Regions from separate parts of the Parashewanella tropica genome, predicted to be linked through region 2. Evidence: predicted binding sites of a transcription regulator. Region 2 holds the regulator's gene; the other holds the start of a gene.
What was found. The regulator LexA, encoded in region 2, represses DNA repair genes until DNA is damaged. The targets are predictions, from matches to a motif close to TACTGTATNNNNATACAGTA.

Region 1 (12,180 bases), 1.2 Mb from region 2:
GTGTTGTATCAGCTTCACTTGTATTTTTCTCAGCATCATAACCAAATTTTAGATTATGCTCATCGAATAAATACCAATTTGCATCAAAACGATATTGACGTCTCTTATCTGTATCAGTACGAATTGTAAAGTTTGACCATTGCCCTAGTGATTTTCTAGCTGAAAGATCATAAACGACAGGGTATTTGTCACCTGACCCCCTAACAATGTCCCTAAACTCAACTTCACCCGCCATTGCAGAAACGCTGAAATCATCAGTTATGTTACCGGTATAGCGAACAGACCAGCTACTACCTCCTGTTTTGGCAACACTTGTTGCATCTGGTTTCCCTGGAATCAGCTCTCTAGACTTCAATTCACCTTCATCATTAAAGGTCCAAGCCATAAGAGAGTGGTCTTCATTAATGTTCCAATCTAGCCTAGCTAAATAATATGGTGAATCATCATTTCGATATAAAGTTCTAGTTCCTGCACTGGTTAAATCTTTTAGTTTTTGCTCTCGCATTTCATACAGACCATAAAAGAACAGAGTATCTTTAATGATTGGAGCACTTACATAAACGTCGGTAGTATAACCTTTTCTTTCATCTTCACTGTTATCTACGATAATATCTCCGACACGATTACACTTAGTGTCATTTTTATCTTTACAGTCGCTAGATAAATATCTTGAGCTAGGGCGCTCCCCATATAGTCCACCAAGTTTCTGTCTATGTTGTAAGCCGAATTTAAATTCGTTTGTTCCAGATTTTGTTGTTGCGCTAACAACACCACCTGTTGAGCGACCGAATTCTGCAGAATAACCACCAGTTTTCACTTGAAATGCATCGTATGCTAAAAATGGAATTGTTGCCCCTCCAACACCATTTCTATAGTTAGTCATATTTAAGCCATTAACATAATATGTGTTTTCAGCTTGCGAAGCACCACCAAAGGTTGCAAGAGCGTTACCTTTTGCATCTGTAAAGCGTGAATCACCTAAATTAACTCCAGGTGCTAAAAGAGCAACAGAAGTCACATCCGGTGCTATTGGTAATCTTTCAAGTTCTGCGGCAGAAACATTAAAGGATGCTTCAGAGCTTGAAGTATCAACTGTTGCAATACGTGAACCAGTTACCTGTATAACTTCAATATCATCACCAGACTCAAGACGAATATCTAGTTGAGAAGTCTGACCAATGCCTATAATAACATCATTTATTACCGATGTTTTGTACCCCTCTTTTTCGACGCGTATATCGTACTTACCAACAGGAATGTTACTTAAATTGAATACCCCTTTGCTATCAGCAACAAGCTCTTTTTTATATCCATTTTCTTTGTTTGTAACGATTAAAATAACTCCAGCCAAAGCTGAATTACTCGATTGAGTTACGACTTTCCCTTGTAAGGTTCCATCCACGTTATTGGCATATGCCATAGACGCAGTTACGGATAAAGCCGTACAAACTGCAACACGTAATGCTGTTTTTTTAAACATAGTTCAATCTCCCTGGGCATTTTATGTCTTTATTGTTTTCTACCTGTTTTGAATTGCATCACATTCGGTAGTTCACTCAACTTAAAACTGCAACCATTAGTTACATAAATTTGTTGAATGACGCAATAAAATCACATTTACAACATTTAAGCAACATTGTTATCAAAAATATTTCAATACTGAAACAGTGTTCTTATTGACATAGTGGAGATTTGACAGAATAAAAATAGCGACGTTTACCAGTAGTTAGCTGTATTTATAGCTTTTAAGAGGCTTTGAAAGATGTAAACATAAAAAAACTGGGAAGAACCCAGTTTTTAATATTTTGTAAAATGTAACTTCTAGTTAGCTGTTAAAAGCTGTATTTGATACCTACACCGATACCATCATCATCGGCTGGTTTCATAGCCGTTTCGTGGGTACCTTTGAAGTCACTCTTATCAACCCGACCTTCGACGTAAAGTAATGTTTGTGGATCAACTTGATATTGGAGACTTCCAATGATGTTAGCTCGTTTAAAGGTATCACCAGCATAGGCTTGTTTGTAATCATTGCCAGCATTCAGGACATCGTACTCAACATAGAAACGCAGACCGTTGTCTAATAAGTAAGCCGCTTCAGCTTCAACGCCTTTTGATTTAGGGATCAAGCGTCCAATGTTATCAACATCATGGTAAGTGGTTTGATTGTAGTTTGCAGCCGCATAGAAACCAGCGGTATCCCAGTCTCCGTATACGATGCCGCCGCCATAAATTTTATCGACATCACTGGCTTTAGAACCATTGTTGTAGGCAATATCGAATTTACCTCGGTTATAACCTGCTGTTACAGTAACCATTGGAACGACTTTGTAACGTAATCCGATACCATAAGTATTTTTGTATGCGATGTTAGCTGGGACAGTGCCTTTAGCAGGAAATGGAGAGTTAGGAGAGGTTGGATCAATTTTAAAGTCGTTCTCTTTAACTTGGGCTTGAACAGCGACACTTAAGTTACCGAACGTATTACGATATTGGATGGTTTGATCACTACGACCAACACCGTTTACGCCACCGTCACTTTTAAAGGTATAAACACCAGCTGCTAGACCATCCCAAATCGCGCCATTATCGGTATCTTTTACTACATCCCACCAAGCACTCCACATTTTGCCGATAGCAAGACTGCCGTATACTGGGTGTGATAAGCCGACATACCCTAAACGATTATAGAAAAAATCACTTTTTTGATCAGAAACTAAGGCATCATTGTTTACTTTAAGCTCAGGGCTGCCTGCTAGGCTGACTCCCCACTCATAAGCACCAAATACTTTCCAGTCATTTTGCAATTTGTGTGTAAAATCTAAGTGAACTTTACTGCCACCATTGATGACTTCAGTCTTGCTATTAGTATTTACAACCGCGGCACCTATAGCACCTGAACCTGTAATTGATGTGTTGCCGTTGTCATATAACTGAGCAGCGAACACAACAGGAGATAACATTAACCCCGCTACAGCAGTTGCTAAAAAGGATTTTTTCATATCGAGTGACCTATACAGTTAAATGTTTCGCTCTTATAACAAAAGCATATAGGCACTCCAAGTTATTGAAATTAATCTTTATTAATGTAAACACTGGATTATATTGGAAATATTCATATCAAGCTTAACTGGTTACTTAACACTTGCACTAAACTCTCATTGGTTACGGCAAAAATAGGTTCAGCGATTGGCTTTATTTGTTTATCGATGTAGTAATCATAATCAATAGGTGAAGTTCTAAGGCTTACGGGTTCAGAACCCGCTAGAGTGTTGATATATTCAATTTTACAGCCCCGCTTGCTGTATTTGGGGTCACCAGTTAATACAAGCAATTGGTGAGCAACTTTTACATGAGGCGATGATTTAGCCGTGTAGTCTTCAAGCGGTCTTGTTAGTTTTCTTTTAAAAATTAGTTCGTTATCTAGATCAGCGTTTTTCAGTTTTGAAAGCTGCTCACTTAAGTACTGACTCAAAGGTTGACCATTGAACAGTCGCTCAAACAATTCAAATTGAATCCTTCTAGCAATTTGACTCCAATCGTGCCTTACATTTTCCATTCCTTTGAATGACAAGGTAAGTTGCTTATTTTTATCTCTATATTGTCCGACGTATCGCTTTTTGCTCCCTTGCTCAGAACCACGCAAAGTAGGCATGAAAAATTGTTCATAATGTTTTTCGAACTCAAGCACTAAAAAACTGTCCAGTTCATATTCTTTTTGTATTTTATTCTGCCAGTTAGCATTTATAATTTTGACTAATTCACCTCCAATCTCATCAAAATCAGCCTCTCGGTCTTCAACCCAAACAAACGTTGAATCAGTATCTCCATATATGACTTTGTGACCCAGTTCTTCAATCCACACTTTCGTTTGCTTCATGATCTCATGACCGCGCATTGTTATAGAACTTGCTAACTTTGCATCGTGAAACACACAACCTGTTGAGCCAAGTACGCCATACATGGAGTTCATGATGATTTTTATCGCTTGAGAGAGGGGTTGATTGTCATCTTTTTTAGCCAAATCACGTTGCTCGTTTAGCTTAGCAATTAAGTTAGGAAGAATAGGCTTATGACGACTAAAGCTGGCACCTAAGAATCCGGAAACATTGTCACTATTCGCGTCTGCTTCACCTTCAATTAAGCCTTTGGGGTCTATTAAAAATGTTCGGATTATTGATGGGTATAGACTTTTATAATCTAATACCAACACGTTCTTATACAGACCTGGTATTGAATCCATAACGTACCCACCTGGACTTTCTAATCCCTGACTAGCAGGAAATTGCGGTGCTACATAACCACTACGATGCAAGTGAGGTAAATATAGATTGTTAAATGCCGCCACCGAAGCACCAACGCGACCAAGTTCTAGCCCTGTGAGTTCACTCCTTGCAATCGCAAACTGCCATAGTTGAGTTTTCTCAAAGATTTCCCAAACCAAACGACAATCCGTTAAGTTGTAATGTGCTAACACCAATTTATCTTGATGAAATAAGTCGGTGATTTTAGTGCCACGATTTTTAACATCATCAATCGCTTTGCCTTCTCCAAGTAACTCCTGAGCCACAAACTCTAGCGAAAAGCTCTCAAACTGATAAAACGCCGCTTTAAGCCAATCAATACCATCTAATACTACCCGCCCCGGCAGGGAGAGCGTTTCAGGGCGATGTTTTTCTTCGACTTTCCAAGTTAACAAGCTTTGGTTACGACCTAAAGTTAACGGTATTTTGTGATATTTGGCTCTGCGATAAAGTAGACTTAAATCAAACGTCACTACTGCCCAACCAATGATGATGTCAGGATCGCATTCTTTAAACCAATCTAACAAGGCTAAAATGAGTTGATGCTCATTATCGACAAAATGTAAATAATCTGGCGCATCTTCAATGGCTTCTCCCACCATAAACACCGTTTGGTGGTTGTCACTATATAGCCCTACTGAATACAGCTCTCCATCCATTGCACATTCGAAATCGAGTGATACGCTTTTAAGCTTGTGTTGACTTGGTTGCTTGGCACTTCTTGCTTTATCTGCAATAAACCTTGGTGTAGAAAAGCGATCTGACGCAACAAATTGACCGAAAAAATCGACATCAAAAGCAATAAACCGTTCAATTAAATATCTATGTTCAGGTCGAATATCAGACTCAAATAACGGAATACTATATTCAGTAGCGATGCGTCTCAGTAAGCTCATATCACGACTGGATTTTACATAGAGCGCACTGACAGGTTGGAGCTTAAAGCTTTTTAATTCGACTGTTTGAGCTTGAAAGTTCACAGAAGGCGCGATTTGTTTTAACTTGGGTAAATCAGATTGATGACAAAAACAAATCCAATCAGCAGACGCAATATCAACTTGAATACAGCCATTTTCAGTGGCTATAAAGTATTCCAATAAGTTCTGTTTCCCATCATTTTTCAATCGACGAGTTAATACTTTACCTGTGATAATTTGCTGAGACATTTAAACGGTTACCGAGGTATTACCTAAAAATTCTAATAAGCATTTTGCACTAAACCTGTTAATATATACAGTTATATATGGAATGCCATTCTCGACTGTTAGAAATGGCTAATACCAACAACGGATAATCTTGCTACCAAATTATGCTCACAACTAAAATAAAAACTCGCATTCGCGCTATTTACAAAGACATTGCCGCAGCCTTGCCAAACTTTGTATCTCGCCGTGAGCAAAACTACATGGTGGCAGAAATATCAAAAACGCTTGCTGGCGAATACGATAAACATCGCCGAATTGTTGTCGTTGAAGCTGGTACAGGGATTGGTAAATCCCTATCTTATCTATTAGGCACAATCCCACTTGCCTTAGAGCAAAAAAAGAAAGTCATCATCGCAACCGCGACTGTTGCTCTGCAAGAGCAGCTTCTGCATAAAGACATTCCTTTCTTCCACCAGCAAGCCGAGCTAGGATTCAAGTTCGGTTTAGTCAAAGGTCGTCAGCGTTATGTTTGCCTATCAAAATTAGAAATGATGATTGGCACTGATTCGGGTGGTCAGGTAGCTATGTGGCAAACCAAGCCCGATCAAACTCAAATTAAACTACTTGAGCAGCTCCTAAAAGATTTCCATGAAGGTAAATGGAACGGCGAGATTGATACTTTAAAGCGCCCAATTCCAGATCATCTTTGGCAGCAGATTTCATCAGATAAACATTCCTGCCATCGTATGCAGCCAAATCACAGGTTATGCCCATTCCATTCAGCACGTGACGAAATGGATACTTGGGATGTGTTGATCGTAAACCACAGCTTGTTGTTTGCTGATCTTGAATTGGGTGGAGGTGTGATTTTACCCGATCCTGAAGACAGTTATTATGTCATTGACGAAGCACATCACTTACCAACAGTAGCTCGTGACTTTAGCAGCGCTCAATCTACAGTTAAAGCAACAGCTGATTGGTTAGAAAAGCTGATGAAAACCGTGAGTAAGCTGCAAAACCAAATCAAGAGTGATTCGGTCATTTCACCTGCGCAAAATTTACAAGATCATATTGCAGAGATGATGTCTGGTTCAAAGCTGGTTTCACAGTTTTTTGATTCACATTTAAAGCTATTTAATAACCAAGAGTCACGCTGGCGCTTTGAACATGGCAAGCTCCCAGAGCAGCTAAAGATACCAGCAGAAAACCTAGCCACAGCTTCAAAATCTGCGGTAAAGCAATTTGCCAAAGTGCAAAGTATTTTAAACGAAGCCATCAAAGACGGCGAAATACCAAAGCATCAAGCTGAATCACTGTTAACTGAAACAGGCTTTATGATGCAGCGCCTAGAGGGTGTCAGCAAGCTCTGGCGTTCCATGGCAAAAGAAGACTCAGCCAAAGGTGCGCCGTCTGCTCGATGGGCAGAATTATTATCAGGTAAGCAAGGCGATTACTTACTGCAAGCCTCCCCTATTGAAGTCGGCTTTATGCTCGAAAACTTATTATGGCAAAAAGCAGCTGGCGTAGTGTTATGCAGCGCGACATTAAGGGCGTTAAACAAATTCGATCACTTCTGCCATCAAGTTGGATTAACCTTAAATGACGGCAGCCGCTACTTAGCCTTACAATCTCCCTTTGACTATGAAAATAACGGCACTTTGTATTTACCTAAAATGCAATGTGAGCCAACGGACGATAACTTCACTCAAGAGTTAGCGGACAAGATTTTTCAACTCGTAGAAGGTGAAGCTGCAACCCTAGTGTTATTTGCCTCATATTGGCAAATGGATAAAGTCAGTGAACTATTAGAATCAAAATTGAAAACACCTGTATTGATACAAGGTTCAGCTCCAAGACAAGAACTACTCAAACAGCACTTCCAGCGCTGTGATGACAATAAGCCCAGCATTATCTTTGGTACTGGTAGTTTTTCAGAAGGTTTAGATTTACCCGGAGATTATTTAACGAATCTCATTGTGACTAAACTTCCATTTGCGGTGCCAACCTCACCAGTTGAACAAGCTCATGCGGAATACATCAAGCTCAAAGGCGGTAATCCATTTTTACAGCTAACCGTACCAGATGCCTCTAGAAAACTTATTCAAAGTTGTGGTCGACTATTAAGAAAAGAGCTCGACTATGGACGTGTCACAATTCTCGACCGTCGTTTACTCACCAAGCGCTACGGTAAATCACTCTTAGATGCCTTACCACCTTTTCGTAGGGTGGTTGAATAAATGTTACTAGAAAGTAGCCATTGGCTGATTTTATCGGGAGTAAGTATTGTTGCCGGCTTTATTGACGCCGTGGTCGGTGGCGGTGGATTACTGTCAATTCCTGCTTTACTTTCTGTTGGTATGCCTCCTCATGTTGCCTTAGGCACAAATAAACTTGCTGCCTGTTTTGGTTCATTTACGTCCGCAATGACCTATTTTAGACAGCAGTTCTTTACTCCAGCACTTTGGTATAACACCGCCATTGCCACTTTTGTCGGTGCCGTTTTTGGTAGCTTTTTAGTACTTGCAATTGATAACTATTGGCTCGAATTGATTTTACCTTTGCTCATCATTTCTGTTGCCCTATACACCTTATTCAGCCCAAACGCGATTGGCTGTAAAAATGAAATCAGTCCTAGTCAACCTCCTAATAAAATCAAGCAGTGGCTTAGCGGTTTCTTTCTTGGTGGTTATGATGGATTTGCAGGCCCAGGCATTGGTGCATTTTGGACCTTATCAGCTTCAAAGTTGTACTCTCTTCCAACATTGAACTGCTGTGGACTAGCAAGATCTATGACCTTAGTAAGTAATGTCACCGCCTTAGTCGTATTCATGCTACAGTCAGATGTAATGTATGATATTGGCATAGCTATGGGCTTATTCATGATGCTAGGCTCATTTATTGGGGCGCGCTTTGCTATTCGTTTTGGTTCGAAAGTAATAAAACCAATATTCATAAGTGTGGTCATTGTCATGTCCATTCACCTAGCATGGAGCAACTGGTTTTGAATTCATTAGCCTTGATAAGTAAGTTAGTCGAGCAACTGAATAAACTTGAACAAGAAGTGTTACAGCACGATGCCAAGCTTGCTCAGGGTGAATGCAAACTGCTACAAAATACTGATAGATTCAATGCCCAACTTTTTTTACAAACTGGAGCAAAACTTCAGCCTTGTATTCATCAGATCCGAACGCAAATTCAACAACTGGAAAAACGTTTGCGAGTAGGGTTGAATAAAGAAGCGATTGAAATCAGCTGTCAACAGATTCAAGATCAGTTCTCAGCGGTTAAGCGGGCTTTAGCCACCACCAACATCAATTTAAAGGCCGCTCGTCAAACTAAAGCATCATCGAGGGCTAGATACCTAAATAAACAACAAAAGGTGCATGAAAGCAGCGGGTTTGAATGGATTGCCAGTAACGTTATGCAAAGTTCTCACAAGCTTTATGATGAACTGAATAAGCATTTGAACTGGGCATCTCGCATTGAGCAAAAAATTCATGCTCTGGATTTACAACTATCGTCATGCTCAAGCAGAGAAAAGCTCAAACTTCAGCATGAAATATTGCAAACCCACAAGCGTTTAGGGAAGTGCCGCCAAGCTATCAGCTACATTGAAGAACGCATTGCATTGTTTGAACGTCCAAATTCAAAAAAAGGCTACTAACATTCTAATGCTGCCAATTGTTTATCACCCTTCATATTCTGATTTAGATTTACCAAGCAACCATCGCTTTCCCACCAGCAAATATCGCGATATTTATCAGTACTTATTGGATAATCAATTAGCCAATCCACAACAGTTCTACATGCCAGAACCAGCCAGTATTGATGACATCAAAACCATTCATTGCCCTGATTATGTGGAAAGCTTGTTTAACAATACTATTGACCCTAAAGTAATGCGACGAATTGGCTTTCCTTGGAGTGAAAAATTAGTTTACCGAAGTAGGCATTCAATAGCAGGAACCGCATTAACCGCAAAATTGGCATTAGAGCATGGAAGAGCAATACATCTAACAGGTGGCTACCATCATGCCCATTATGATTTTGGTAGTGGCTTTTGTGTTTTTAATGATCTTATATATGCAGCGGTGCAAGCATTAAAGGAACCCAATGTAGATAACGTCTTGATTTTTGATTGCGATGTTCACCAAGGGGACGGTACTGCAACAATGGCACAAGGAAACGACAGCATCATCACCTGCTCGTTACATTGCGGTAAAAATTTCCCAGCCAGAAAAGCGCTTTCAGATTATGATATCGAACTCGATAAAGGCACTTCAAATGATGATTATCTTGCAACAGTTGAAGAAACGTTAAACTTACTCATTCGTTTACATCAACCTGACTTGATTCTGTATGACGCTGGTGTTGATATCCATCAAGATGATGACTTAGGTTATCTTAATATTTGTGACCAAGGTATTGCGCAACGAGATAAGTTAGTATTTACACTCGCAAAGCAGCACCATATCCCTATTGCCGCTGTTATTGGCGGTGGCTATAGCCGTGATAAGCAACAGTTAATACAACGCCACTTCAACTTGATTCAACAAGCTACAAAATTATGCATTTAGGCTTTTTTTGTGCTTGTTTTCTTCTTTTTAGTACTTGCGCTAATTTCTCATCAACATCTGTATCTCTCCTTTCATACAAATAACCTTCTGTTGCTTTCACTCTCCCAGCTCCAAGCAACATGGACTTATGATCTTTCTTCACAGCAATTCGGAGATCAGATATTTCGGTAGATAAATAACTTCGCAATGTACTTTGCTGCTCTTGGGATAGAAAAGAAGATATTAATTCATCTCCCTCAACTAATGTGACAATAAAAGTATCTTGTTGCTGGTCAGCTTGCTTTTCAACAGAAAAGAAGAGCTTATGAGGAATAAATTTATCTCCTGTTCCACCCTTTTGCACTAAAAGCGGAATTTTCACCCGACGATTTTCATCAAGATTCTGACTTGCGATCTCAATGCTAACTTTGGATAAGTTATAGAATTGCTCTCCGTCTCGACATTCCCCCCAGTATACGACTCCTTGAACTCCAGATACTGCCATTTTCACCTCGCATAACTTTTGTCATCTGAATTAAAATCTGAATATATTGAAAGTAGAATTTAAGAATCTGTAGTCTCAACTTGTGGTTCAAGGGGCTTACTGAAGCAACTCTCAAGCTTAGCTATTACATCAATGGTTTTATTTAGCTCATCTTGAGCTTCTTTTGGTAAAGAATGAAAAATTTTCTTTAAGGCATGTATTACTTCAGGGGTTGTAGTCGGTGTTACTCCATTAACATCTGCGATAAATTGCTTCTTAAAGGCCTTTATCTCATCCGGTAACTCTTCTTTTAATGCTATATAGTGAGCCATCAATGCCATTTGAACGTTAATTTTTATACTCGCTACCCGTCGAATGTTTTGAATATGTTCCCTATGTGCTTGACTCGTTGCCTTAAGTTCCCCTTTCAATTTTCCCTTTAAATCTAGGTCAAGCTTTTGAAGCTTCAACTGTAGCTCTGACTCTTCTTTATCTAACTGTTTTTGATCTTGTTCAAACTGATCGATTTTCTCTAGCAAAGGTTTAGCCGCATCGGCAACCTTCTGAACTTGTTTTATTTGATCCATCACATCACTTTGAGTTGCAGAGGCTCCCGTATTAAATAAGTAACGAACTAAAGTCGCTGCTTTTGTTCCCCAGCTTTTAGCGCTTTGTTCACCAACTCCCACTAACTTCAATGATTCATAAAATCCAAGGCCAATGCTGTCCTTACCAATTGGGAGCGGGGGTTCCCCCCTCCTTAGCCTAAAGTAGTTAGCGAAAGCTTTCTCTAAATCCAATACAGCTATTACTGCGTTCCCTAACATAAATGTCATAACAGGGATCCCATCCAGCCCAACTGTCAGATACGCTGCTGCTCCTAACCCCAAAAAACCAGCAATAGCAAAAGGAGTTTTAGCCGTTTGAAAACACAAATCTCTGCCTGCATAATGAACACTCTTTTTTTGTATTCCCGCGCAAGCTTGGTCGATTTGAGCCTCTGTCTCTGCAATATCCTTTTCAGCTTGTTCAACATAAGGTTGTTCATCTTCATGATGTAAACTTAAACTGGCAGGATCGATACCTAATAAATGAAGTGAACCTTCTGCATCATCATCCAAATGAGGGTGAAGAACTGCACGTGTAGCCCGCCTTATGGACTTTAACTCGGGTAATTGTTTCTTAGTATCTTCAGGTAAACTATCCCAACAACTTCCCCATTTTTTAGCTAATTGATAATCATCCCTTACTTCGACACGTAAAGTACTCACCTTAACTTTCACATCATCAATTAACTTTATTAACCCATGTCGATAAGCGTTTAGGTCTAGTTTATGATACCAGTACTGTTCATATAAAGTTTCAAAGCGTTCTCGAAATTGGTCAGCTTCAAACCTCTCTTTCTTTGTAATTCGCTTCAATTTTGTTAACTTTTCAAGAGTTATATCTAACCCTTTGATGCGTTGGCCGATATATTGCTCCCCTTTTTTTAATAAGGCATCGCCTTTCTCAAGTACATCAGTGGCATTTATTAAACCAGCAGGAGTTGAAGAAGACACGACCCCAGTTCCTAATCGTAATGTTTCATTAACAAGTAAAGAAGCTATGCCACCTGTAGTGGATCGAATGCCTTCATCATCTGTAAGATAAGACGCCCCTAAATACCCTAGATTACCAATGGCATCCCCCCC
Region 2 (12,180 bases):
CAGCACAAGATCAAAATGGCTAAAATCATCAGCCCAAGTAATCCTGCTAAATAACGATGGATCATCTCCAGCCAAGCTTTATGACTCTCAACGGTTAATTCAGGGTAGAGCTGTTTTGCTTTGTCGAGCTCATGGGTTTCGGAGGGAACGGCAAGGTGACCGTAGCATCCCGGCCAATCAGGGCAGCCTAGACCAGCATCAGAAAGACGAGTAAATGCGCCCATTAAAATGACAATAAAGGCAAAAACGATGGAAAATTGGATCAGTCTTTTTAATGTCATTAGCCAACCCTCGATAATTTAAGTAATTTTCGAAGATCATTAAGCATGGCTTTGCTTTGCATGACTTGCTCATGAGGATCGGTTTTGAGCTCATATCGAGTCACCCATTTACCCAGAGGATCAACCGTTACGATTTGTTGATCTGCAAGCAATGCTGAAGCATCTGAATTGGTTTTTAAGGTGACAAAATTAAATGATTTTAGTGCTGATGTGTCGCTGCCTTTAGAGACGATCACCACTGGTTGAACTCTGTCTTGCTCTTTACCAAGGGCTATAAAACTGCGCTGTAATAAGTGCAATTGTTGTTGACAAGTTTGTTGGCACTTAGCAGGCAGTTGATAAACCATTTGCCATTTGCCCGGTTTTGGGTTGGTCATGTTAAGGCTTTGGTAACTGAGTGAGCTGGGTAGTAGTTCCCCTTTATTGGTAGAGCCACCTTGATAAAGATCGAGACTTAAAAACAGTTGTGCCGCCACTATTGGTAAGGCAAATACCGCGGTGAGCAATACGAGTTGTTTTCGGCTTGCTGATTTCGTTGAGGTCATCCTTGCTCCTTATCTTGTTGTTGTGATGGTGAGGAAATTCGGCGGGCTTTAAACCAGCGATAAATAACGATGAGCGTTAACACAGCCGCCATCGAAAACCATTGTATGGCGTAACCAAGATGTTTTTGTGACGATAATGGAATGGGTTGCCAAGGCTTACCTAAAGGTTGGTTGTTTGCATCAAGGCTACGAGTGGTGGGTTGCAGGGCAACCAAGGCCAAGGGAGTATCTAAATAATGAGATAACTCTGGCAGTTGCAAGGTTTGGATTCGCAGCGCTGAGGTCCGCTCTGGCAGTAAGCGTTCGCTAAATGGGTTGCTTTGTTTGAAGTACAGTCGTCCAGATAATGTTTGCTTGTTGGTGAAAGGTATAACTTTGGGTAAGTTACTGCGATCTAATGGCGCTGGAGTAAACCCTAGTTCCACTAATAATTGAGGACTCTTATTAGTGATGCTCATGACTTGATAAACCAAGTAGCCTACTTTTCCCTCAAATACTTGATTGTCCAAATAAATCAAAGGCTGAGAGGTTGGCGTAACTTGTACGCTTAAGTTCGACCCCATTAAAGCGATTGGTTCGGTTTGAGTGAGTACCTCTTGAAAATTAAGTGGCGCTTGGAATTGACGTTGCTGTAGTGATTGTTCATAAGCCGCTTTAGATTGTGAGCGCTCTAATTGCCAAAAACCTAACTTGATTAATAAGATAAATAACGCCAAAGTAAATACATAACCCAGCAGTTGACAACTCATTTCCAACCAACGAGGTTTGCTTGTGACTACAACGTTACTGTTCAAAATCGTATTAGTATGCTTACTACTTTTCATTATTTTTAACCTTGGCCGCGCAATGATCATCATGGTTAAAAGTGATGATTCAGTTCCCATGAGCCGCTATTTAGGGCGTCGAGTATTAGTGTCAGTGCTGGTGGTTATTGCGTTAGTGGTGGCGATTGGACTTGGCTGGATCCATCCAAACCCAACGCCACATTAATGTTTAATCTTTACCGATGAGCAAAAGTGTGAACGCCAACAGAAGCGCACATCCATGTGCTGACGGTTGTCTATTCACGCTATTGCTCTCACCTATTTTCATAGAGTTTCCCTGTATTTCTCACATTGAGCTATAAAACGTAAACAAATACGAATAAGCACAACCACACCACATCAACAAAGTGCCAATACCAACTGCCCGCTTGGAATGCGAAATGTTGATCAGGCGTAAAGTGGCCTTTGAGAATGCGGAAAAAGAGTGTGATTAAGAAAATGGTTCCTATGGTGACGTGCATGCCGTGGAAACCTGTCAGCATAAAGAAGGTATTGCCATAAACCCCAGATTCGAGCGTAAGCCCTAATTCGGTATAAGCATGGATATACTCATGGGCTTGAAGGTACAAGAAACCGAGACCTAAAAGGATAGTCGCTGCCAACCAAGCTTTTAACGCGCTTCGTTTTCCTTTTTCTAAAGCCACATGCGCAAAATGCAGTGTCACCGAAGAGGTTAATAGAATGATGGTGTTATACAAGGGTAAACCGTGCCAAGGCATGGCTTGAGTTGTATCCCCTTTGGGCGTTTTGGTTAGTGGCCACTCAGCGACAAAATTAGGCCATAAAAACTCATGAGTGGAGGTTAAATGGAATTCACCGCCCAGCCAAGGTACTGAGAACATTCGAATGAAAAACAAGGCACCGAAAAAGGCACCAAAAAACATCACTTCTGAGAAAATAAACCAGCTCATTCCTTGACGGAAAGATCTGTCCATTTGTGAAGAATATAAGCCAGTCATTGACTCATTTATCACGGTTCGAAACCAACCTGTGATCATATAAAGGATGGTGGCAATACCGGCCAATAAAACATAAATTCCCCAGCCACCATGGCCGTAGGTATCAATCTGAGCAACATAATGCCCAGCGCCAAAGGCGATTAAAAATAAACCGATAGCACCGACAATCGGCCAGCCGCTTTGTGCGGGGACGTAATAATGTTCATGGGTACTCATGGAGTAACTCCTTGTACTTGTGGACCTGTTAACGCTTCACCTAGGGTTTTCTCTGTGATGTCATACAAAGTATAGGAAAGGGTTAAGGTGTGTATGTCCTTGGGTAGTTGTGGATCAACAAAAAAAACTAACGGAAAGTCCGCAGGGCTTTGACCATCTACTGGCTGTTGCTGAAAGCAGAAACATTCAGTTTTATGAAAGTACTTTGCCCCTAAACCGGGAGAAATAGAGGGGATGGCCTGTGCAATCATACGGCTTGAGGCATTATTTTTTGCCACAAACGCCGTTTTGATCAGTTCACCAGGATGAACTTCTAGAACATTGGTAGTGGGACCGAAATCCCACTGCATCCCCGGTTGAATATGAGCCATAAACTCAATTCGGACGGTGCGGCTTTTATCAATGACTTGTTGATCATAGGTTTGTGCTGTTGTGGCCGTTTTGCCATTAATCCCCAAGGTATCGCACATAATGTCGTATAAGGGAACCAAGGCAAAACCAAACCCAAACATTCCAAGGCAACCAAGCACCAAGTAGGTGATCAGTTTTTTATTGGATTGGGTTGAGGCCGTCATATCACTTCACCTCTGGCGGTGTGGTGAATGAGTGGTAGGGTGCAGGGCTTGGGATTTCCCATTCCAGTCCCTCAGCGCCATCCCACGGTTTTGCAGGTGCTTTTTCGCCGCCACGACAACATTTGATCACCAATGCCAAGAACAATAGCTGCGATAACCCAAAGGCAAAGCCACCGATAGAAACAATCTCATTCACATTCGCAAACTGAATGTTGTAATCCGGAATACGACGTGGCATACCCGCTAACCCTAAGAAGTGCATCGGGAAGAACAGCACATTCACTGAAATCACTGAACACCAGAAGTGCCATTTAGCTAAAGTCATGGAATACATGTGTCCTGTCCATTTCGGCAGCCAATAATAGGCCGCAGCCATGATGGAGAAGATGGCTCCAGTCACCAGTACATAATGGAAATGGGCTACTACAAAGTAGGTATCATGGTATTGGAAATCTGCAGGCGTCATCGCCAACATCAGGCCAGAGAAACCACCAATGGTAAACAACACCACAAAAGCGACGGCAAATAGCATAGGCGGCTCAAAGGAGAGTGAACCTTTCCACATGGTGGCAACCCAGTTAAAGACTTTCACCCCAGTAGGCACTGCAATCAACATGGTGCAGTACATAAAGAACAGCAACGCGACTTTCGGCATCCCTGTGGTGAACATGTGATGCGCCCAAACCACAAAAGATAAAATCGCAATACTGGCTACGGCGTACACCATTGAGGAATAACCAAACAGTTTTTTACGGCTGAAGGCTGGAATGATGGCTGAGACAATACCGAAAGCCGGTAGGATCATGATGTATACTTCGGGGTGACCAAAGAACCAGAAAATATGCTGGAACATTACTGGGTCACCACCGCCTGCGGCATCAAAGAAGCTGGTACCAAAGAATTTATCCGTCAGTACCATGGTCACTGCGCCTGCCAATACTGGCATAACCGCGATTAACAGGAATGCGGTTACCAACCAAGTCCAAACGAATAATGGCATTTTCATCCATGTCATGCCTGGAGCACGCAGGTTGAAAATGGTCACAATCACGTTAATGGCACCCATGATGGAGCTGATCCCCATGATGTGGATGGCAAACACAAATAATGCGGTACTGTCACCACTGTATTTGGTGGAAAGTGGGGCGTAGAAGGTCCAGCCGAAATCGGGGCCGCCTCCTTCCATAAACAGTGAACTCAGTAAGATCAAAAACGCAAAGGGTAAGATCCAAAAACTCCAGTTATTCATTCTAGGCAGCGCCATATCGGGTGCGCCAATCATCATGGGAACAAGCCAGTTCGCCAGTCCTGTAAAGGCAGGCATCACTGCCCCAAATACCATGATAAGGCCATGAACTGTGGTCATTTGGTTAAAAAAGTGTGGATCGACCAATTGAAGGCCCGGTTCAAATAATTCGGCTCGAATCACCATCGCCATCGCGCCGCCAATAAAGAACATGGTTAAACTGAACCACAGATAGAGAGTACCGATGTCTTTATGATTAGTGGTTAATATCCAGCGCATTAAGCCTTTTGGTGGATGACCATGATCATTATGAGCCGTTTCTTCATGAACCGCCTCAACGGCTTCATTGGTTTGAGGGTTTGCTGTAGTCATTGTTATCCCTTACTTTTCAACTTTTTCAACATCAGCAGCTTGCACCGCATCACCCACGTTGTTACCCCAAGCATTACGCTCGTAGGTGACAACAGCCGCAATTTCTTCAGCAGTCAGCTGTTTACCAAAAGGCGGCATGGCACTGCCGGGCCAACCAAATTTCACAATATGTATGTGCTTTTCTGCTGGACCTAAGACATATTCAGCGCCCTTTAATGCGGGGAATACCCCTGGAATACCTAAGCCTGTTGGCTGGTGGCATGCCGCACAGTGGGCGAGAAATATTTTTTCGCCTTTTTTGTAGAGTTCGTCTTTAGTGAGGGTTTTAGATAAAGCCGCTTTCGCTTTTGCTGCGGCTTGGAGTTGCGCTTGCTTTTGCGAGGCCAGCCATGTATCAAATTCTGGCCCTTCAACGGCTTTCACTACAATAGGCATAAAACCGTGGTCTTTACCGCATAATTCGGTACATTGACCTCGGTAAGTCCCCGGTTTGTCGATTCTAGCCCAAGCTTCATTGATAAAACCGGGAATAGCATCTTTTTTCACCGCAAACGCAGGCATCCACCACGAGTGGATCACATCGTCAGAGGTCATTAAGAAACGAATTTTACGGTCTGTGGGGAGAACTAATGGCTTATCGACTTCAAGTAAGTAGTGTTCTTGCTTGGCTTGCTTATTTTCGATTTGATCTCTGGGGGTGGCAAGGACACTGTAAAAGCCCACGCCTTTATCAAAATAGTCGTAATGCCATTTCCACTGTGAGCCAGTGATTTTAATCGTGAGGTCGGAGTTACTGGGATCCTCCATCGCCAATAAGGTTTTGGTTGCAGGGATCGCCATGGCAATCAAAATCACAAATGGAATGATGGTCCATAAGATTTCGACTTTGGTACTTTCATGGAAATTGGCGGCAACAGCGCCTTTGGATTTGCGATGCATGATCATGGCGTAGATCATCACGCCAAAGACAATCACCCCGATAACGCAGCAGATATAAAAAATAGTCATGTGCAGGTGATAAACTTCGTGGCTTATCCCTGTCACCCCTTGGGTCATATTCAGGCGCATCGACTCGGCCCAAACTGGCTGCACCATCAGTGCGCCCAACAAACAATACAACACTCGCTTCACTTGACGTCTCCTTTGCTAAACAAAGAAGAGTTACACAGTATCCCACAGCCCTATGCGAACTCTCCGGTTCCCAAAAGCTTGATGATATCTAAGAGCGTAGTGGTTAATTTCCAACAACTCCGAGGTGAGACGATATGACGTGTCTATTCCGGTACGACAATGGTAATGCTATTTCATACTGCTTTGGTGTTTCCACTTTGGCGCTTAACAGCGAATCAAATAGTACGACAGCTTTTCACTGGGACATTTCAACCTAATTCAGCGGATTTAATTTTCTGCCTTACTTTAAGCAAAGCATTCATATTGAATTTTGCTAGGTTTTTATGTCTTTCTTTTAATTAAAACAATTAAATGATAATAAATTGTTAATTTATTATTCAGGTTACCATACTTGGTGCTTACCGATTGATCAAGTTAAGGTTTTTGAAATTTTGCTTAAATTCAGACTAGAAGTGATGAAAAAATAATTGCAGTGACAATGAGAAATAGAAACTATGGAATGTTAGGAAGTCGCTGATAGGTTTATCTCTATAAAGAAGAGCTGCTGCTTCTCAGGCAAAGGTCATTAACTTCAGACCGATGCCGTAATAATTGAAGTTCGCCTCAAATACTACAGAAACCTTAGTGCGCGTAAGCCGTCATGGTTGACGTTTTGTGCATAGAGCTTGATATATCGGCTTCAGTTTCGAAAATAATGCCCATGGCGCGAGCACTTTTAGTGATCAACTGTAAGCGGCGCTTATCTTTCATGTCTAAGCTTGAGGTCCAACAAATCGCGGCGCTGCTGGTGCCTGAAGTCAGTGCCTTCTCCATTGCCCATAAGGTTTCGACTTCGTCTTTGGTATGAACCAAGAGTACTTTGTTTATGGCTATCCCTGCTTTTGCCAAAATCGTTTTGTAGTCATTGCTAGGCGGATTGATCAGTACTATCCAGCGCCCTTGATGGCTCAACTGAGCCAGTTGTGGACTAAGGGTTTGAAGTTCAGTGAGCCCATAAGACTGAGTTTGCACAGTGTTAATGGCTTGAGGCTGCCAAACATTATCACTTTGCCAAAGTCCAGGATGGTGTTGTGTTCCTATTGATTGCATACTCATAACCATTCTCCATTGCGTATCACACCGACTGCTAAACCTTCGATTTCACACTGCTCATAGGTTAAATCAACTTCTATAGGGGCATACTCTTCATTTTCTGCATGTAGGTAAACGACATTTCCCTTTTGTTCAAAACGCTTAACAGTCACTTCGTCTTCTAAGCGCGCTACAACGACTTGTCCATTGTTGGCTTGTTGCTGCTTATGTACCGCTAATAAGTCACCTTCTAAGATACCAATGTCTTTCATGCTGTCACCACGAACTCGCAGTAAAAAGTCGGCAGCAGGTTTAAATAGATGAGCATCAACTTGATAATGCTGCTCAACATGTTCTTGAGCGAGAATAGGCGCACCAGCGGCGACTTGACCAATTAAAGGTAGCCCTGTTTCTTGTTCAGTAACTTCTTGTGTTAGACGAATACCACGTGACGTTCCCGGCATGATCTCAATGTAACCCTTTTTGGCTAGGGCTTTTAAATGCTCTTCGGCAGCATTGGCACTTCGGAATCCAAGGCGGCGAGCAATTTCTGCGCGTGTCGGTGGCATGCCCGTTTCGGAAATATTACTTTTGATCAGCTCTAAAATTTCAGCTTGTCTTGGAGTCAGTGGTCTCATCGTAATGCCTGTTTGTCTATACAGTGTTACTGGTATTATATACAGTAATTACTGTAGCGCAAGAGTTAATCAATTAAGCATGGAACTCAAGAAGTTAAAATTTAACCGCTACAATCTAGCTCATTGTTTTTTATTGACTTAAAAACCTTGCGTTTTAAGTAGACATACCTCAATGTCGTTGATTGTTCTATATGTATTATTTATCATATTTAATGCTGTATCTTATAAAAATAAACATATATGGACATTGATAATGAAAACAAAACTGACTCCCACAGTGGTGGCAAGTTCTTTGTCACTGATTTTTGGTTCTCAATTGGCACTTGCAAATACGCCTACCGACAATCAATCTAATGAAGATGTTGAAAAAATCATCGTTACTGGGCTTCGTTCTAGTATCGTAAGTTCGATTTCACAGAAGAAAGATTCAAGTGAAGTGTCGGATGTGATCACCGCAGAAGACATTGGTAAATTCCCTGACATTAACGTTGCAGAGTCTTTGCAGCGTATTCCTGGGATTCAAATCACCCGTTCTCGTGGTGAAGCCTCTGGCATTGCCATTCGTGGTTTGGATGAAGTGGCAACCTTACTGAACGGCCGTAACTACTTTGGTGGTTCTTCGGATGTGAGTATCAACCGTTTCGCCAGCTTTGAAGATATTCCTGCTGAGCTGGTGGGCTCGGTGAAAGTGTATAAATCCATTTCAGCGGATTTGATTGAGGGCGGTATTGGTGGCGTAGTGGATATTCAACGTACTGATGCATTGAGCCTCGATGGTTTTACTTTTGCTGGTAGCGTTAAATCTCATTACAGTGAGCTTTCAAAAAAGTGGTCACCACGCGGCTCGATTGTTACGGGGAATGTTTGGGATTTAGACGGTGAAGATGAAAAGCTGGGGGTGATCCTTGGTGTTTCTTACTTAGAGCGTACCTTCCGTGAAGATCAAGTTCGCGTTTCCAAGTTTTCCAACATTACAGGTGACTTCCCGAGTGGCAAAGCGCCAGAAGGCGCTAAAGCAATTAAGTCTCTGAACTCTTCACCAGCGTGGGGTGATCGTGAGCGTAAAGTGTATTCCCTTGGTGTGGATTACGCGTTAGATGCTGATACCAAGTTTTATTTTGATGGTGGTTACACCGATTATACCTCTGTGCAAAAGCGTCAAGAGTATGTATGGGGTTTTAACGCTGCCAACATTATTGATGCCGACTTTACAGGCGTGAATGCTAAAAAGCCTTATGCAAAGAGCGTTAAGTTCAGTGATATGACGTTTGATGTACTGAGCATGATTGATGATCGTTATACCAAAACCTATGATGCCGCTGTCGGATTTGAAACCAAGTTTGATAATTGGGCGATCAGCACAGAAGCAAGTTATATCGATACCGACAATGAAACGGCGTTTCGTAACTCAAGGATCCGTGATAACTGGGACAAATTACCAGTAACCGTTAATCAAGGTGGTTTCCCTAACCAACCGCCAGCTGTCGACTTCGGTGACTTTAATGTGGCGGATAAAGGCAACTTTAATATGGTGCAGTGGCGTCACTTAAGTCGCCAGCTCAGTGCGAATGAAAAAGCCTTTAAGCTAGATGCTGACTACTTTTTTGATGAGGGACTCATTACCTCGCTAGAAGCTGGCATTCGTCTGGCAAAACTTGAAACCATCAAAAACACCCAAAATAACCATATTTTTGATGCTTCAGGTAAAACCTATGGCACAACGGATCCATTGGGATTAGTTGAGCCGAGTCGCTGGAACAATTTTATGAGCAAATACAGTGGTGCTCAGTTCTTTGGACAATATGTGGCGATTAACCCAACGTATTTATTGAGCAGAGATGCCGAAATTCGTAAGCACTATGGCTTTGGCTCGCAATCAACCATCCAAAATCCAAAAGATCACTTTGATTATTCTGAAGATGTGTCATCACTGTATCTAAAAGCCAATTTTGATACTGTGATCAGCGATATCTACGTTAGCGGTAACTTTGGCGTGCGTTATGTGAAAACCAAAACCACAGCAGATTATTTCTTTGATACGGGTAATAAAGACGCTGATAACAAGCCGATTTATGAAGATGTTACCGATAACAAAGATTATGCGGAGTGGTTACCTTCCTTCAACATCAATGCAGAGCTTACAGAAGAAGTGATCTTGCGATTTGCGGGTTCTCGAACCTTTGCAAGACCGCATTTAGGTGATTTAGCACCATCATTGGCACTGAACTATGAACAAGGGCGTGGTTCGGGTGGTAATCCTGACTTAGACCCATTTACCGCTGACAGCTTAGATTTGGCACTGGAATACTATTTTGAAGAAGGTGGGTTACTTTCTTCAGGTTTATTCTACAAAAAAGTCGATGGTTTCTTACAAACGATAGAAAGTAAAGAAACCATTGGTGGTCAAGAGTTTGATATTCGTCGTAAGCGCAATGGTGGTTCCGGCACGGTAAAAGGGATTGAATTAGCCTATCAGCAGTTTTTTACTTCTTTACCCGCTCCATTTGATGGATTAGGGGTACAAGCGAACTACACCTATGTGGATTCAGATGTACCTTCTCCTAACCCAGAATTGCCAAACATTGAGCTAGAGCGTTTATCGGACAACAGTTATAACCTTGTCGCCATTTATGAGAAAAACGACTTCTCAGGTCGTCTATCTTATAACTATCGTTCTGATTTCTTAGTCAGTTCAACCGTTAAGCAGGAAGGTTTCGGCCAGCTGGACGCGTCATTCTCCTATCAAATTAATGATCAATTTAGAGTGTCTTTAGATGCGCTAAATTTATTGCGTCGAGATCATTTGGAGGTGAGAGCCGAAGACAATGCTGATCCATTCCGTTGGATTGCCACTGAAAAGCAATTATTGCTGGGTGTGTCTTATAAATACTAATGGATTAATCCGTTAACTGATAAGCCCTTCTTATGATCACCGTAAGAAGGGCTTTTTTCTGAATATTTACTGAATAGTAAGAGGGTTATACTCGCTATGACATGATGGCTTTGTTAGCGTTTTACACAAATCAATCACCACTTTCTGTTATGAAAATATCACGCCTTTTTACTAGTCTATTACTGGTGTTCTCAACGCACTCCATGGCTATGCAACTTATACCTATGGCTATTGGTGGCAAACTTACTGTTCAAGGTGCAACCATTGCTGAAGAGGATACCTCAACTCCGGTAGAGCTCTATTATTCCAATTCATCACAGTTTTATATGAGTGGTGGTTTCAACGCCATAAAGCAGGATTCTCAAGGCGGCGATTATACGTTGGATTTCCATGTACCAGCCTCTGCAGATAACGATATTCCCACCTCAGCAACCACAGTGAATTTTCTGATAGGGTTCCAGCCCGACGGTGCAGCTCCCGATAAATTAGGAACGGCATTATGTACTATGGATATGTCGTACGCTGTGGCCAGCAAAGCGCTTACTCTGTCTAATGCTAACTGTAAGAACAGTTATGGATTGGATAATTACCAGTTCAATGTGAGCTTTGGCGGACAAAGTACGACAACGCTTGATGATATTTCCTCAAATAGTGCTCAATTACCGAGCTTTGATATTGCGGTATCAGCTAAATAAATAACACGTCCTCGGCTGAAACCAATGATCTGTTTATAGTTGAGAACGCCCCCTTGTTGTTGACCGTTCATGGCTTTGCCTATGAGTTGGTTTTCTATTGAGCCGTACAGCTAAATGGGCTTGCAAAATTCGAATCATCCCACGCTTTAATTCTTTGTTTTTAAAATTGAAACCTGTTGTAAAGGTGTTTTCTACATCAACTAGGGCGTCGGCATCACATTTTGAGAGTAATTGATTAAATTGGTGAAGTGTGTGACTGACATCAGGCGTAAGAGCCAGCCATTTAAATCTATAAGGAGCCAGCTCTGACTTGACATCCATAGGCGCTTCTCTGGAGGGATCGTGGCCACTGGTATGCACAATGGCATGATTGAGTCGTTCATCTGAAACTTTACCTTGAAGCTGTTTATAAATGAACAGGTGATTGTCTGCTTGTCGGAATAAGTCGATATGTTGATGAGTCAGTAATTGTTGGACATTGTTTATGTGTCCTCTTTCTAATGCAAAATCCAAGGCTGAATATGCACAGGGAGCGAGCTCATTGATTTTACAATAAGGCAGCATAGCCTTTATGACCTCGGGCGAATCACTCATATAGGCGGCTAACTGGAAGGCATTGCCACCTATAAGAGAGCAGAAAAGCGACACTTGCTCAGGAGCATGCTCGATAATTTTTATTGCAACCTGAGGTTGCTTGGCCTTAACGGCTTCGATTAGAGGAATAAATGGAAGCG

Region 1: the regulator LexA is predicted to act here: its motif matches at 5,524-5,543, upstream of E2H97_RS12860 (DNA polymerase II).

What each region holds. Positions count from the first base shown of each region.
Region 1 is NZ_CP037951.1:2,929,105-2,941,284, forward strand. Features, by position in the region: gene E2H97_RS12850 (TonB-dependent receptor) at 1-1,480, opposite strand, end outside; gene E2H97_RS12855 (porin) at 1,833-3,002, opposite strand; gene E2H97_RS12860 (DNA polymerase II) at 3,116-5,470, opposite strand; gene dinG (ATP-dependent DNA helicase DinG) at 5,614-7,686, shown strand; gene E2H97_RS12870 (sulfite exporter TauE/SafE family protein) at 7,687-8,454, shown strand; gene E2H97_RS12875 (primosomal replication protein) at 8,451-9,113, shown strand; gene E2H97_RS12880 (histone deacetylase family protein) at 9,121-10,026, shown strand; gene E2H97_RS12885 (hypothetical protein) at 10,007-10,510, opposite strand; gene E2H97_RS12890 (hypothetical protein) at 10,570-12,180, opposite strand, start outside.
Region 2 is NZ_CP037951.1:4,095,222-4,107,401, reverse strand. Features, by position in the region: gene E2H97_RS18250 (COX15/CtaA family protein) at 1-281, opposite strand, end outside; gene E2H97_RS18245 (hypothetical protein) at 281-826, opposite strand; gene E2H97_RS18240 (SURF1 family protein) at 823-1,650, opposite strand; gene E2H97_RS18235 (DUF2909 domain-containing protein) at 1,598-1,816, shown strand; gene E2H97_RS18230 (cytochrome c oxidase subunit 3) at 1,947-2,825, opposite strand; gene E2H97_RS18225 (cytochrome c oxidase assembly protein) at 2,822-3,400, opposite strand; gene ctaD (cytochrome c oxidase subunit I) at 3,402-5,018, opposite strand; partial or broken gene coxB (cytochrome c oxidase subunit II) at 5,040-6,149, opposite strand; gene E2H97_RS18210 (cell division inhibitor SulA) at 6,771-7,244, opposite strand; gene lexA (transcriptional repressor LexA) at 7,241-7,858, opposite strand; gene E2H97_RS18200 (TonB-dependent receptor) at 8,112-10,751, shown strand; gene E2H97_RS18195 (hypothetical protein) at 10,955-11,446, shown strand; gene E2H97_RS18190 (ankyrin repeat domain-containing protein) at 11,480-12,180, opposite strand, start outside.